DNA from 2 places in the Pseudomonas sp. SCT genome. Region 2 is predicted to be linked to the other one. Evidence: predicted binding sites of a transcription regulator. Region 2 holds the regulator's gene; the other holds the start of a gene.
What was found. The regulator FliA, encoded in region 2, starts transcription of late flagellar genes. The targets are predictions, from matches to a motif close to CTAAAGTTTNNNNNNNNNNNGCCGNTAA.
Positions count from the first base shown of each region.

Region 1: a site for FliA is predicted at 2,800-2,827, ahead of BHD08_RS02135 (methyl-accepting chemotaxis protein). Genes of this name have one in related genera too.

Region 1 is NZ_BDJA01000001.1:447,793-453,644, forward strand. It holds gene BHD08_RS02130 (hypothetical protein) at 1-1,056, opposite strand, end outside; gene BHD08_RS02135 (methyl-accepting chemotaxis protein) at 1,076-2,698, opposite strand; gene BHD08_RS02140 (malate synthase G) at 2,898-5,078, opposite strand; gene BHD08_RS02145 (glycine cleavage system protein R) at 5,298-5,822, shown strand; gene rarD (EamA family transporter RarD) at 5,838-5,852, opposite strand, start outside.
Region 2 is NZ_BDJA01000002.1:728,243-734,094, forward strand. It holds gene flhA (flagellar biosynthesis protein FlhA) at 1-1,144, shown strand, start outside; gene flhF (flagellar biosynthesis protein FlhF) at 1,160-2,449, shown strand; gene fleN (flagellar synthesis regulator FleN) at 2,541-3,368, shown strand; gene fliA (RNA polymerase sigma factor FliA) at 3,386-4,111, shown strand; gene BHD08_RS08035 (chemotaxis response regulator CheY) at 4,186-4,560, shown strand; gene BHD08_RS08040 (protein phosphatase CheZ) at 4,584-5,378, shown strand; gene BHD08_RS08045 (chemotaxis protein CheA) at 5,390-5,852, shown strand, end outside.

The DNA.
Region 1 (5,852 bases), on a different contig from region 2:
GCTGCGGGTAAACACGCCGTCATAGCCGTTCTTGGTATCGACGCGCTTGTACTCGCCCTTGACCACCACGGTCGGCGCGGCCTGGTAGTTCAGGCCCAGGGTCCAGGAGCTCTGACGGCCACCGTTGTCATCCAGTTGCGCATAGGTGACGTGCGGCAGGAAATCGCCGAAACGACGGCCACCCATCAGGTAGAAGGAGTCGATCGCTTCCATTCCGTCGTTCTCGATCAGGCGCGAGGTCCACTCGTTGCTGCTGATCCAGGTGCCGTTGTCGTACTGATAGCCGATCGAGGTGAACTTGCCTTTCTCTTTATTCAAGTTGAGCAGGGAAAGGGGTTCGTTGGCGCCAAAGCCAATGGCGGTCGCATCGACGGTGCCGGTGATATCCGTCTTGATATCCGCCTCGACATAACCGATGCGCAGCGTGCCGAAGTCATTGGTAGCCAGGCTGACGCTGGCGCCGAAGAGTTTGCCGTAATCGATATCGAACTGCTCGTCGTAGGCGTAGTAGTCACGGTTCTTCGCCTGGCCACCGGCAAGCTGGAAGGTCACTGAGCCGTACGACAGCGGCACGGTGTAGACCGCGTCGATGCCTTCGTAGTTGGTGACCTGCACCTGGCTGTAGACCTCGTCGGGCAGGCGCAGCCATGGGTAGCTGTAGCCGACGTCGAGGCTTTCGGAATACATGTAGACCGGGCTGCGCAGGCGACCGGCGCGGAGCATCAGCTGGTCGTTGGCCTGCAGCGACAGGTAGGCCCACTCGAGGTTGGCTTTCCACTCGTCCTGCTGCGCCTTGGCCGTGGCCTGGACGGTTACGCCCAGGGTGTCGGTGATGCCGTAGCTCAGCTGGGCGCCGAACTTGGACAGCTGATCGCCGCGCCAGGAATCGTTGGTCTGGCCCTGAATGCCATAGCTGCGACCATCATCTTCGCCGCCCAGGTGAGTGAAGCCGACGGTACCAAAACCGTTGAAGCGATGTTCACCCTGTTCCAGGGCGAAGGCAGGGGTGGCGGCCAGGCAGACAGCTGCCAGACCGGCGACACGAAGTGCAGTCATTTGATGCTCCAAATAATCGTTAAACACGGAATTGGCCCGTAGCCGCGCGCAGGTGGTCTCCGGTACTCACCAGTTGCTCGCCAAGACGGGCGGTGGCTTCGGCGCCGTTAGCGGTTGCTTGTGCGTCCTGCTGCAACACTTGGGTTTCTTGTTGGATGGAACTCGACAGGCCGATCTGTTCTTGCGTGAACTGAGCGATGCCGGCGTTGAGTTCGTCGATCTGGTTGACCGTGCGGGCGATGGTTTCCAGTAGCTGCGTGGCCTCGATCGAGCGCTGGATGCTCGCGCGGGATTTCTCGCCATTGCTGGTCATCACATTGAGTACGGTGTTGGCGCTGTTCTGCAGGCGCTGGATGATCTGCTGGATCTCGGCAGTGGAGGCGGCGGTTTTCTGCGCCAGGTTGCGCACCTCATCGGCGACCACGGCAAAGCCGCGGCCCTGCTCGCCGGCACGGGCGGCTTCGATGGCGGCGTTCAAGGCGAGCAGGTTGGTCTGCTCGGCGATGCTGCGGATCACGGTCAGTACCGAACCGACTTCCTGGGTTTCTTCCTCGAGCTGTTCCATAGCCTTGACCGCGCCCATCACGCTGTCACCCAGGTCACTGATGCCGGTCGACAGGCTGCCGACATGTTCGCGTGCGGTGGCGGCCTGGCGGGCGGCGGAGTTGGCCTCGTCGGAAGCCTGCTGTGAGCGCTGCGCCACTTCCTGAATGCTGCCGGTCATGGTGAGGATGTCGCGGGTGATCGAATCGGTGTGGTGCTGCTGCGACTTGGCGTTTTCTTCCGAGCCTTGGGTCAGCTTGTACAGCTCCTTCGAAACCTGGCCCAGTGGGGTCGCGGCATCGATGATCTGGCGAATGGTGCTCTGCAACTTGTCGAGAAAACTGTTGAACAGCTCGATCATCGCGCCGATTTCGTCGTTGGATTCGACGTTGACCCGCTGGGTCAGGTCGCCGTCGCCGCGGGCAATTGACTGCAGCGAAGCGATCACGCCGCGGATATTGACCATCACGCTGCGGATCACCAGCCAGGCGCCGAGGCTGACCAATATCACCAGCACCAGGCTGAGGATGATGCCCAGCCGCGTGGTGTTGGCGTTGGCTTCGCGGGTCTCGACCAGGGTTTGCTGGAAGCTGTCGTAGGCCTGTGCGCGGAAATCGCTGCCCAGCTTCTGCGCCTGGGCCAGGTCGCTCGCCATGCGGTCGAGGCTCGGTCGCAGGTCATCGAACGAGGCGCTGCCGTCGATCAGCTTGGTCGAGGCGGCGAGCGCGTTGTCGGCATAGTCGCGCACGGATTTGCGCCAGTCGCCCAGGGCTTGGTGCTGCTGGCGCTGATCGCTCAGCAGGGCTGCCAGGGATTGCTGCTGCGTATCGATCTGCTGCAGCACTTCACGAGCCTCGTCGAGCACACCGGGCTCGCCGGCAGCCACCGCGTTGTTCAGCAGAGCCGGCACGCGGGAAAACTGGAAGATCACCGCATCGGCCTTTTCCAGCGTCGGGTAGCCACGGTTTTCGAGAAAGACCAGCCGCGAATCGGTAGCCGAAAGCTGCAGCGAGGTATAGCCGACGTACAACACGAGCCCGAACAGGGCTACTGCCGGCACCAGGGAAAGCTTGGCGGTCAGCGAGAAGTTCTTCAGCATGCATCGACTCCAGGGCGGGCTGCAGGTACTGCGGGAGTTGCGCATATGGCCAAATGCTATCGCGCAACGATATTGTGACTGGAAATGCCTTTCGGGTCACGTTATCGGTTGTAACAGAGTGAACTTGAGAACCGTTCGGCGGATTCGAGGCATAAAAAAACCGCCCCGTAGGGCGGTTCTCTTGCAGCTGACTCGCTTGTTACAGGCCGTTCTTGGCCTTGAACTCACGACGGCGGCGGTGCAGTACCGGCTCGGTGTAGCCGTTGGGCTGCTTGGTGCCTTCGAGGACCAGCTCCAGGGCAGCCTGGAAGGCCACGCTGTTGTCGAAGTCCGGCGCCATCGGGCGGTACAGCGGGTCGCCCTGGTTCTGACGGTCAACCACCGGCGCCATGCGCTTGAGGCTTTCGACCACCTGATCCTTGGTCACCACGCCATGGCGCATCCAGTTGGCCACGTGCTGGCTGGAGATACGCAGGGTGGCACGGTCTTCCATCAGCGCGATGTCGTTGATGTCCGGCACCTTGGAGCAGCCGACGCCCTGTTCGACCCAGCGAACCATGTAGCCGAGGATGCCCTGCGAGTTGTTGTCCAGCTCGTTGCGCTTCTCTTCCTCGCTCCAGTTGGTGTCTTGCGCCAGCGGGATGGTGAGGATGTCGTCGATGGACGCCTTCTCGCGCTTGGCCAGTTCGACCTGACGCGCCTGCACGTCGATCTTGTGGTAATGCATGGCGTGCAGGGTGGCAGCAGTCGGCGACGGCACCCAGGCGGTGTTGGCACCGGCCATGGGGTGGCCGACCTTCTGCTCGAGCATCGCCGCCATCAGGTCAGGCATGGCCCACATGCCCTTGCCGATCTGCGCCTTGCCCTGCAGGCCGCAGGCCAGGCCCACGTCGACGTTGTTGTTCTCGTAGGCGCTGATCCACTTCTCGGCCTTCATGGCCGCCTTGCGCACCATCGGGCCGGCTTCCATGGAGGTGTGGATTTCGTCGCCGGTGCGGTCGAGGAAGCCGGTGTTGATGAACACCACGCGCTCGCGCGCTTCCTTGATGCAGGCCTTGAGGTTGATCGTGGTACGACGCTCCTCGTCCATGATGCCAACCTTCAGGGTATTGCGCGGCAGACCGAGGACGTCCTCGACGCGACCGAACAGCTCGGTGGCGAAGGCCACTTCTTCCGGGCCGTGCATCTTCGGCTTGACGATGTACATCGAGCCGGTGCGGGTGTTCTTGCGGCTGGTGTTGCCGTTGAGGTTGTGCACTGCGATCAGGCTGGTGAACAGGCCGTCCATGATGCCTTCCGGCACCTCGTTGCCTTCCTTGTCGAGGATGGCATCGTTGGTCATCAGGTGACCGACGTTACGGATGAACAGCAGCGAGCGGCCATGCAGGGTCAGCTCGCCGTTGCCGTCGGCCTTGGTGTAGACGCGGTCCGGGTTCATCGCGCGGGTGATGCGCTTGCCGCCTTTTTCAAGCTCCTCGACCAGGTCGCCCTTCATCAGGCCGAGCCAGTTGCGGTAGACGACGGTCTTGTCGTCGGCGTCGACGGCAGCGATGGAGTCTTCGCAGTCCATGATGGTGGTCAGCGCCGATTCCATCAGGATGTCCTTCACGCCGGCCGCGTCGGTCTGGCCGATCGGGCTGGCCGGGTCGATCTGGATCTCGAAGTGAATGCCGTTGTTCTTCAGCAGCACGGCGATCGGTGCGCTGGCTTCGCCCTGGAAGCCCTGCAGCTGGGCCGGGTTCTTCAGGCCGGTGGTGCTGCCGTCTTTCAGCGAAACAACCAGCTTGCCGCCTTCGATGCGGTAGCCGGTGGAATCGACGTGGGAGCCGGTTTCCAGCGGTGCGGCTTCATTGAGGAAGTTGCGCGCGTAGGCGATGACCTTGTTGCCGCGGATCTCGTTGTAGCCCGGGCCCTTGCTGGCGCCGTCTGCTTCGGAGATCGCGTCGGTGCCGTACAGCGCGTCGTACAGCGAGCCCCAGCGGGCGTTGGCGGCGTTCAGGGCGAAGCGCGCGTTCATGATCGGCACCACCAGCTGCGGGCCGGCCATGCGGGCGATTTCTTCGTCGACGTTCTCGGTGGTGGCCTGGAAGTCTTCGGCTTCCGGCAGCAGGTAGCCGATTTCCTGCAGGAAGCTCTTGTATGCCACTGCGTCGTGGGCCTGACCGGCGCGAGCCTGGTGCCAGGCGTCGATCTGCGCCTGCAGGTCGTCGCGCTTGGCCAGCAGCGCGCGGTTCTTCGGCGCCAGGTCGTGGATGACGCTGTCGGCGCCGGCCCAGAAGGCGGCGGCATCGACGCCGGTACCGGGAATCGCTTCGTTGTTCACGAAGTCGTACAGGACTTTGGCGACCTGCAGGCCACCGACTTGAACGCGCTCAGTCATTACTCGCCTCACTTGGTTCTTCTAATTCGACGGACAGTCTCGTTTCTTGTAGTCCGAGTCGCCGGATACTACATGAAGCGCCGGGGAAAATCAGTCCGCCGAAAGAGCCCCCCTGCGACGACGGGGAGGGTGCGGCAGGCTGCCATCGAGGGCGACCGCCTGCTATACCTAATGGGCCGCCGCTACCGCGTGAGCGATTCCCCAGCACAGGAGCAGTCCATGGATCACCTCGTTCTTACCGTCATTGCCGAAGATCAGCCGGGTCTGGTCGAACGTCTGGCCAAGTGCATCGCCGATCATGGCGGTAACTGGCTGGAGAGCCGCATGTCGCGCATGGCCGGGCAGTTCGCCGGCATTCTGCGGGTGGCCGTGCCGCAGCAGGCCCATGCCGAGCTTACCGCTGCGCTACAAGGGCTGGAGGCGCAGGGCATTCGCGTCCTGCTGGCGCACAGCGGCACGGAGCCGGTAGAGAGCTGGCAGGAAATCCAGCTAGAGCTGGTCGGCAATGACCGTCCGGGCATCGTGCGCGACATTACCCATCTGCTGGCCACGCACGGCGTCAACCTGGAAAGCCTGGATACCGAGGTGCTGCCGGCGCCGATGAGCAGCGAGCTGCTGTTCCGCGCCGAGGTGCGCCTGGCCGTGCCGAGCGAGCTGTCGCTGGAGGTCCTGCAACAGCGGCTGGAAGCGCTGGCCGATGACCTGATGGTCGAACTCAAGCTGCAACCTGCTGAGAAACCCTAGCCGGCCGCCGGCATTTCAGCCGGCGCTTTT
Region 2 (5,852 bases):
CTGGCATCGCAAGAAGCAGGGTGAGAAGAAAGCCGAGCAGGAAGTGCAGAAGCAGCAGGAAATGCTGCCCGCCCAGCGCTCGGCGGAAACCAAGGAGCTGGGTTGGGATGACGTGACCCCGGTGGATATGGTCGGACTGGAGGTCGGCTATCGGCTGATTCCGCTGGTTGACCGCAATCAGGGTGGTCAGTTGCTGGCGCGTATCAAGGGCGTACGCAAGAAGCTGTCGCAGGATCTTGGCTTTCTCATGCCCTCGGTGCATATCCGTGACAACCTCGACCTGTTGCCCAACGCCTACCGGTTGACCCTGATGGGTGTCAGCCTGGCCGAAGCCGAGGTGTATCCGGACCGTGAGTTGGCGATCAACCCGGGACAGGTGTTCGGCCCACTGAACGGCATTAGCGCCAGGGACCCGGCGTTCGGCCTGGAAGCGGTGTGGATCGAGGCCAGCCAGCGTGACCAGGCGCAGTCGCTGGGCTATACCGTGGTGGATGCCAGCACCGTGGTCGCGACACATCTGAATCAGGTGCTGCACAAGCATGCCCATGAGCTGCTCGGCCACGAAGAGGTTCAACAGCTGCTGCAGCTGCTGGCGAAAAGCTCGCCCAAGCTGGCCGAAGAACTGGTTCCGGGGATGGTTTCGCTTTCCACCCTGCTCAAGGTGCTGCAGGCGCTGCTGCAGGAGCAGGTGCCGGTGCGTGATATCCGCACCATTGCCGAAGCCATCGCCAACGTCGCTGCGAAGAGTCAAGATCCCGCCGCAATGGTCGCGGCTGTGCGGGTGGCGTTGTCCCGTGCAATCGTGCAGAACGTTGTGGGACTAGAGCCGGAGCTGCCTGTCATCACGCTGGAGCCACGGTTGGAACAGATCTTGCTCAACAGCTTGCAGAAGGCCGGGCAAGGTTCCGAAGACGGAATTCTGCTGGAGCCAGGAATGGCCGAAAAGTTGCAAAGGTCTCTGGTAGAAGCGGCACAGCGTCAAGAAATGCTCGGCAAGCCGGCAGTTCTGCTGGTAGCCGGCCCGGTACGGGCGATGCTTTCGAGATTCGCGCGTCTGGCAGTGCCGAACATTCATGTTCTGGCCTACCAGGAAATACCGGACAACAAGCAGGTCACCATCGTCTCGACGGTGGGTCAGAATTAACCGAGGGTACAGGCCATGCAGGTCAAACGTTTCTTCGCCGCCGATATGCGCATCGCCATGAAAATGGTGCGTGACGAGCTGGGCGCCGATGCCGTGATCATCGGCAATCGCCGGGTGGCCGGCGGCGTCGAGCTGACTGCCGTGCTCGATTACCCGATGCAGTCCGCTCCGGCCGCGAACAAGCCCAATCCGGCGCTGGAAGCCGAGCTGCGCAAGACCCAGGCGCGTCTGGCCAATGCCCACGCCGAGCTGAGCGCCGCCCCGCGTGCGAAAATGCAGGATCGTCAACTGGTTGACGAGAAGCCCGCAGCCGTGAGCATCCCACAGCCTTCAGCCGTGGCTGAAGCTGCTGCTGCGGTCGATTCCCGCGCGATCGAGGCGATGCAGTCGGAACTGCATGGTCTGCGCGAACTGATCGAAGTCCAGCTTGGCTCGATTGCCTGGGGCCAGGAACAAAGCCGTCGTCCGCAACAGGCTGGCCTCTGGCGCCGCCTGCAGCGCCTGGGCCTGCCGGCCGAGCTGTCGCGCAGCCTGCTGGAAAAGGTTGCGGGTATCACCGAGCCGCGCCAGGCATGGCGCATGGTGCTGGCGTACCTGGCACAGGCGATCAAGGTCAGCAAGACCGAACCGCTGGAAGAGGGTGGCGTCATTGCCTTGGTTGGTCCGGCAGGTGTCGGCAAGACCACCACTCTGGCCAAGCTCGCAGCACGCTACGTATTGAAGTATGGCGCGCAGAACATCGCGCTGGTCAGCATGGACAATTATCGGATCGGCGCGCAGGAGCAGCTCAAGACGCTTGGCCGCATCCTGGATGTGCCAGTGCTGCAGATCGATCCGAGCCAGTCGTTGAGCAAGACGCTCGCTCCGCTGGCGCGCAAGCGCGTGATCCTGATCGACACCGCTGGCCTGCCCGCCAGCGATCCGACACTGCGCATGCAGCTCGAAGCGTTGTCGGACCGCGGTGTGAAATCGAAGAATTATCTGGTGCTGGCCGCGACCAGTCAGAGCCAGGTGCTCAAGGCGGCGTGGCACAACTATCGTCGCTGCGGCCTGGCTGGTTGTATCCTGACCAAACTGGATGAAGCCGGCAGTCTCGGTGATGTACTCGGCCTCACGATCAGCCAGCATTTGCCGATAGCGTACCTCGCGGATGGCCCCCGGATTCCGGACGACCTGCACCTGCCGCGCAGCCATCAGCTGGTCAGTCGCGCGGTGAGTTTGCAGTCCGGCGAGGAACCGAGCGAGGAAACCATGGCCGATATGTTCGCCGGGCTGTACAACAGCTCGTCACGGCGGGCCGGATGATGCTGCGAGAGCAGTACCTGAATGAATCAGATGCGTGCCATGCGGGCGCATCGCCGGCCGCAAGGCCCCAGCAAGATATAGGCATGTGAACATGGGAATGCATCCCGTACAGGTGATTGCGGTGACCGGCGGCAAGGGTGGCGTCGGCAAGACCAATGTGTCGGTCAATCTGGCACTGGCGCTGGCCGATCTCGGCCGGCGTGTGGTGTTGCTTGACGCCGACCTTGGCCTGGCCAACGTCGACGTGTTGCTGGGGCTTACCACCAAGCGCACCCTGGCCGACGTTATCGCCGGTGAATGTGATCTGCGCGACGTGCTGATCCAGGGGCCGGGTGGCATCCGCGTAGTGCCAGCCGCATCCGGCACGCAGAGCATGGTGCAGCTGTCTTCGCTGCAGCACGCCGGATTGATCCAGGCGTTCAGTGAGCTGGGCGACGAGCTCGACGTGCTGATCATCGACACCGCCGCAGGTATCGGCGACTCAGTAGTGAGCTTCGTTCGCGCCGCGCAGGAGGTACTGCTGGTCGTGACCGATGAACCGACCTCGATTACCGACGCTTACGCGCTGATCAAACTGCTCAATCGTGACTACGGCATCAGTCGCTTCCGTGTGCTGGCCAATATGGCTCACGCCCCGCAGGAAGGTCGCAACCTGTTTGCCAAGTTGACCAAGGTCACCGAGCGCTTTCTCGACGTGGCGCTGCAGTATGTCGGCGCCGTGCCTTACGATGAGGCCGTACGCAAGGCAGTACAGAAGCAGCGTGCGGTCTACGAAGCCTACCCGCGGTCCAAGTGCGCGCTGGCATTCAAGGCCATCGCGCAGAAGGTCGATACCTGGCCGTTGCCCGCTACGCCGCGCGGTCATCTCGAATTCTTCGTAGAGCGCCTCATCAGCCCCGCTTCACAAAGCCACGAATGACAGGTGCCGGATCCGCTATGTATTACAGCAAGGCTCAGGCAAAGGATGCGCAGTACCGCCTGATTGATCAGTACGCCCCGTTGGTCAAGCGAATCGCTTACCACCTGCTGGCGCGTCTGCCTGCCAGTGTGCAGGTCGACGATCTGATTCAGGCTGGAATGATCGGACTGCTGGAAGCAGCTAAGAAATACGACGCCGGCAAGGGCGCCAGTTTTGAAACCTACGCCGGTATCCGCATTCGCGGCACGATGCTGGACGAAGTGCGAAAGGGCGACTGGGCCCCGCGCTCCGTGCACCGCAATTCGCGCATGGTCAGCGAGGCGATTCGGACGATCGAGGCGAAAACCGGGCGCGACGCTAAAGATCACGAGGTTGCGGCCGAACTTAAGCTAAGTCTCGATGAGTATTACGGCATTCTCGGCGATACGCTGGGCAGTCGTCTGTTCAGCTTCGATGATCTGCTGCAGGAAGGGGAGCACGGCGAGCTGCAGGAAGACGCCGCAAGTCTCCATCCTGAGCCGTTTCGTGATCTCGAAGACGAACGCTTTCAGCAGGCCCTGGTTGATGCCATTGCCAACCTGCCCGAGCGCGAGAAGCTGGTGCTGTCGCTGTATTACGACGAAGAATTGAACTTGAAGGAAATTGGGCAGGTGCTGGGAGTCAGCGAGTCGCGTGTGAGCCAGTTGCATAGCCAGTGTGCTGCGCGCTTGCGTGCACGCCTCGGCGAATGGCGCGCCAATTGACGATTGTTTGCGGTATGACGTGCTCGGTTTGCTGAGGCATTTTGGGACTTACGGAGGTCGACTTGGACAAGAACATGAAAATCCTCATTGTCGATGACTTCTCGACGATGAGACGAATCATCAAGAACCTCCTGCGTGATCTGGGGTTCACCAACACCGCCGAAGCGGATGACGGCACCACTGCGCTGCCGATGCTCAAAAGCGGCAGCTTCGACTTCCTCGTGACCGACTGGAACATGCCGGGCATGAGCGGTATCGATCTGCTGCGCACCGTGCGCGCCGACGAGCGCCTCAAGCACCTGCCGGTGCTGATGGTGACCGCTGAAGCCAAGCGCGACCAGATCATCGAAGCGGCACAGGCCGGAGTTAACGGCTATGTGGTCAAGCCTTTCACTGCCCAGGTGCTCAAGGAGAAGATCGAGAAGATCTTCGAGCGCGTCAACGGCTGAAGCAGCAACGCCGCGAGGGCACTATGACGCAAGCAGACCAAAGCCTGGCAGAGTTCGAAGCGACTCTGAAGGCGCATGCACCCAAGTTGATCGAAAGTCTGCAACAGGGCCGCTTCGATGAAGCGACGCAGATGTTCAATGAGCTCAATCAGGTGCGCAATCACGGGCTCTATCAGGAAGTTGGCAAGCTCACCCGCGAGCTGCACAACGCCATCGTCAAGCTGGAGATGGACACCTGCGCGACCGGCGGTGATCCGTCACCCATCACCGACGCGACTGATCGATTGTCGTACGTGGTCGAAATGACCGAGAAAGCCGCCAATCGCACCATGGATCTCGTCGAGGAGTCCGCGCCGCTGGTCAACTATGTCAGCTACGAGGCGCAGAGTCTGACGGCCGACTGGCAGCGCTTCATGCGTCGCGACATGAATGCCGAGCAGTTCCGCGAGCTGGTCAAGCGTATCGACCAGTACCTGCAGCGCAGCATGAATGACGGTAGCCAGCTGTCGCAGAACCTCAGCGAAATCATGCTGGCTCAGGATTTCCAGGATCTCACCGGCCAGGTGATCAAGCGCGTTACGCGCCTGGTGACCGAGCTCGAAAGCAACCTGCTCAATCTCGTGCTGATGGCTGGACAGGTCGACCGTGTGGCCGGCATTCAGCATGACCGGGACGCGATGCGCGCCGAGCAGGAACAGCAAAAACAAGAAAAAGAGCCTTCCAAGGGTGAAGGTCCGCAGATGCATGCCGATATGCGTGAAGACGTCGTTTCCGGCCAGGACGATGTCGATGATCTGCTTTCAAGCCTGGGCTTTTAGGGGAAGTGAATATGAGCTTCGACGCCGATGAAGAAATCCTCCAGGACTTCCTGGTAGAGGCCGGCGAGATTCTCGAACTATTGTCCGAGCAACTCGTGGAGCTGGAAAGCAGCCCCGATGACATGGCGTTGCTCAATGCGATTTTTCGCGGGTTCCACACGGTAAAGGGCGGTGCAGGATTTCTTCAGCTCCACGAGCTGGTGGAGTGCTGCCACATCGCTGAAAACGTCTTCGACATCCTGCGCAAGGGTGAACGTCGCGTCGACTCCGAATTGATGGATGTCGTTCTGCAGGCGCTCGATTCCGTGAATGAGATGTTTGGACAGGTTCGCGAGCGCGTCGAACCGACTCCCGCTTCACGTGAGCTGCTGGCCGCATTGGCGCGCCTGGCAGAGCCTGCTTCCGCCGACGAGCCGGCCGTGCCGATCGAACCCCCGACTGTTGCCAAGCCTCAGATCGAAGCCGTCGATGCCG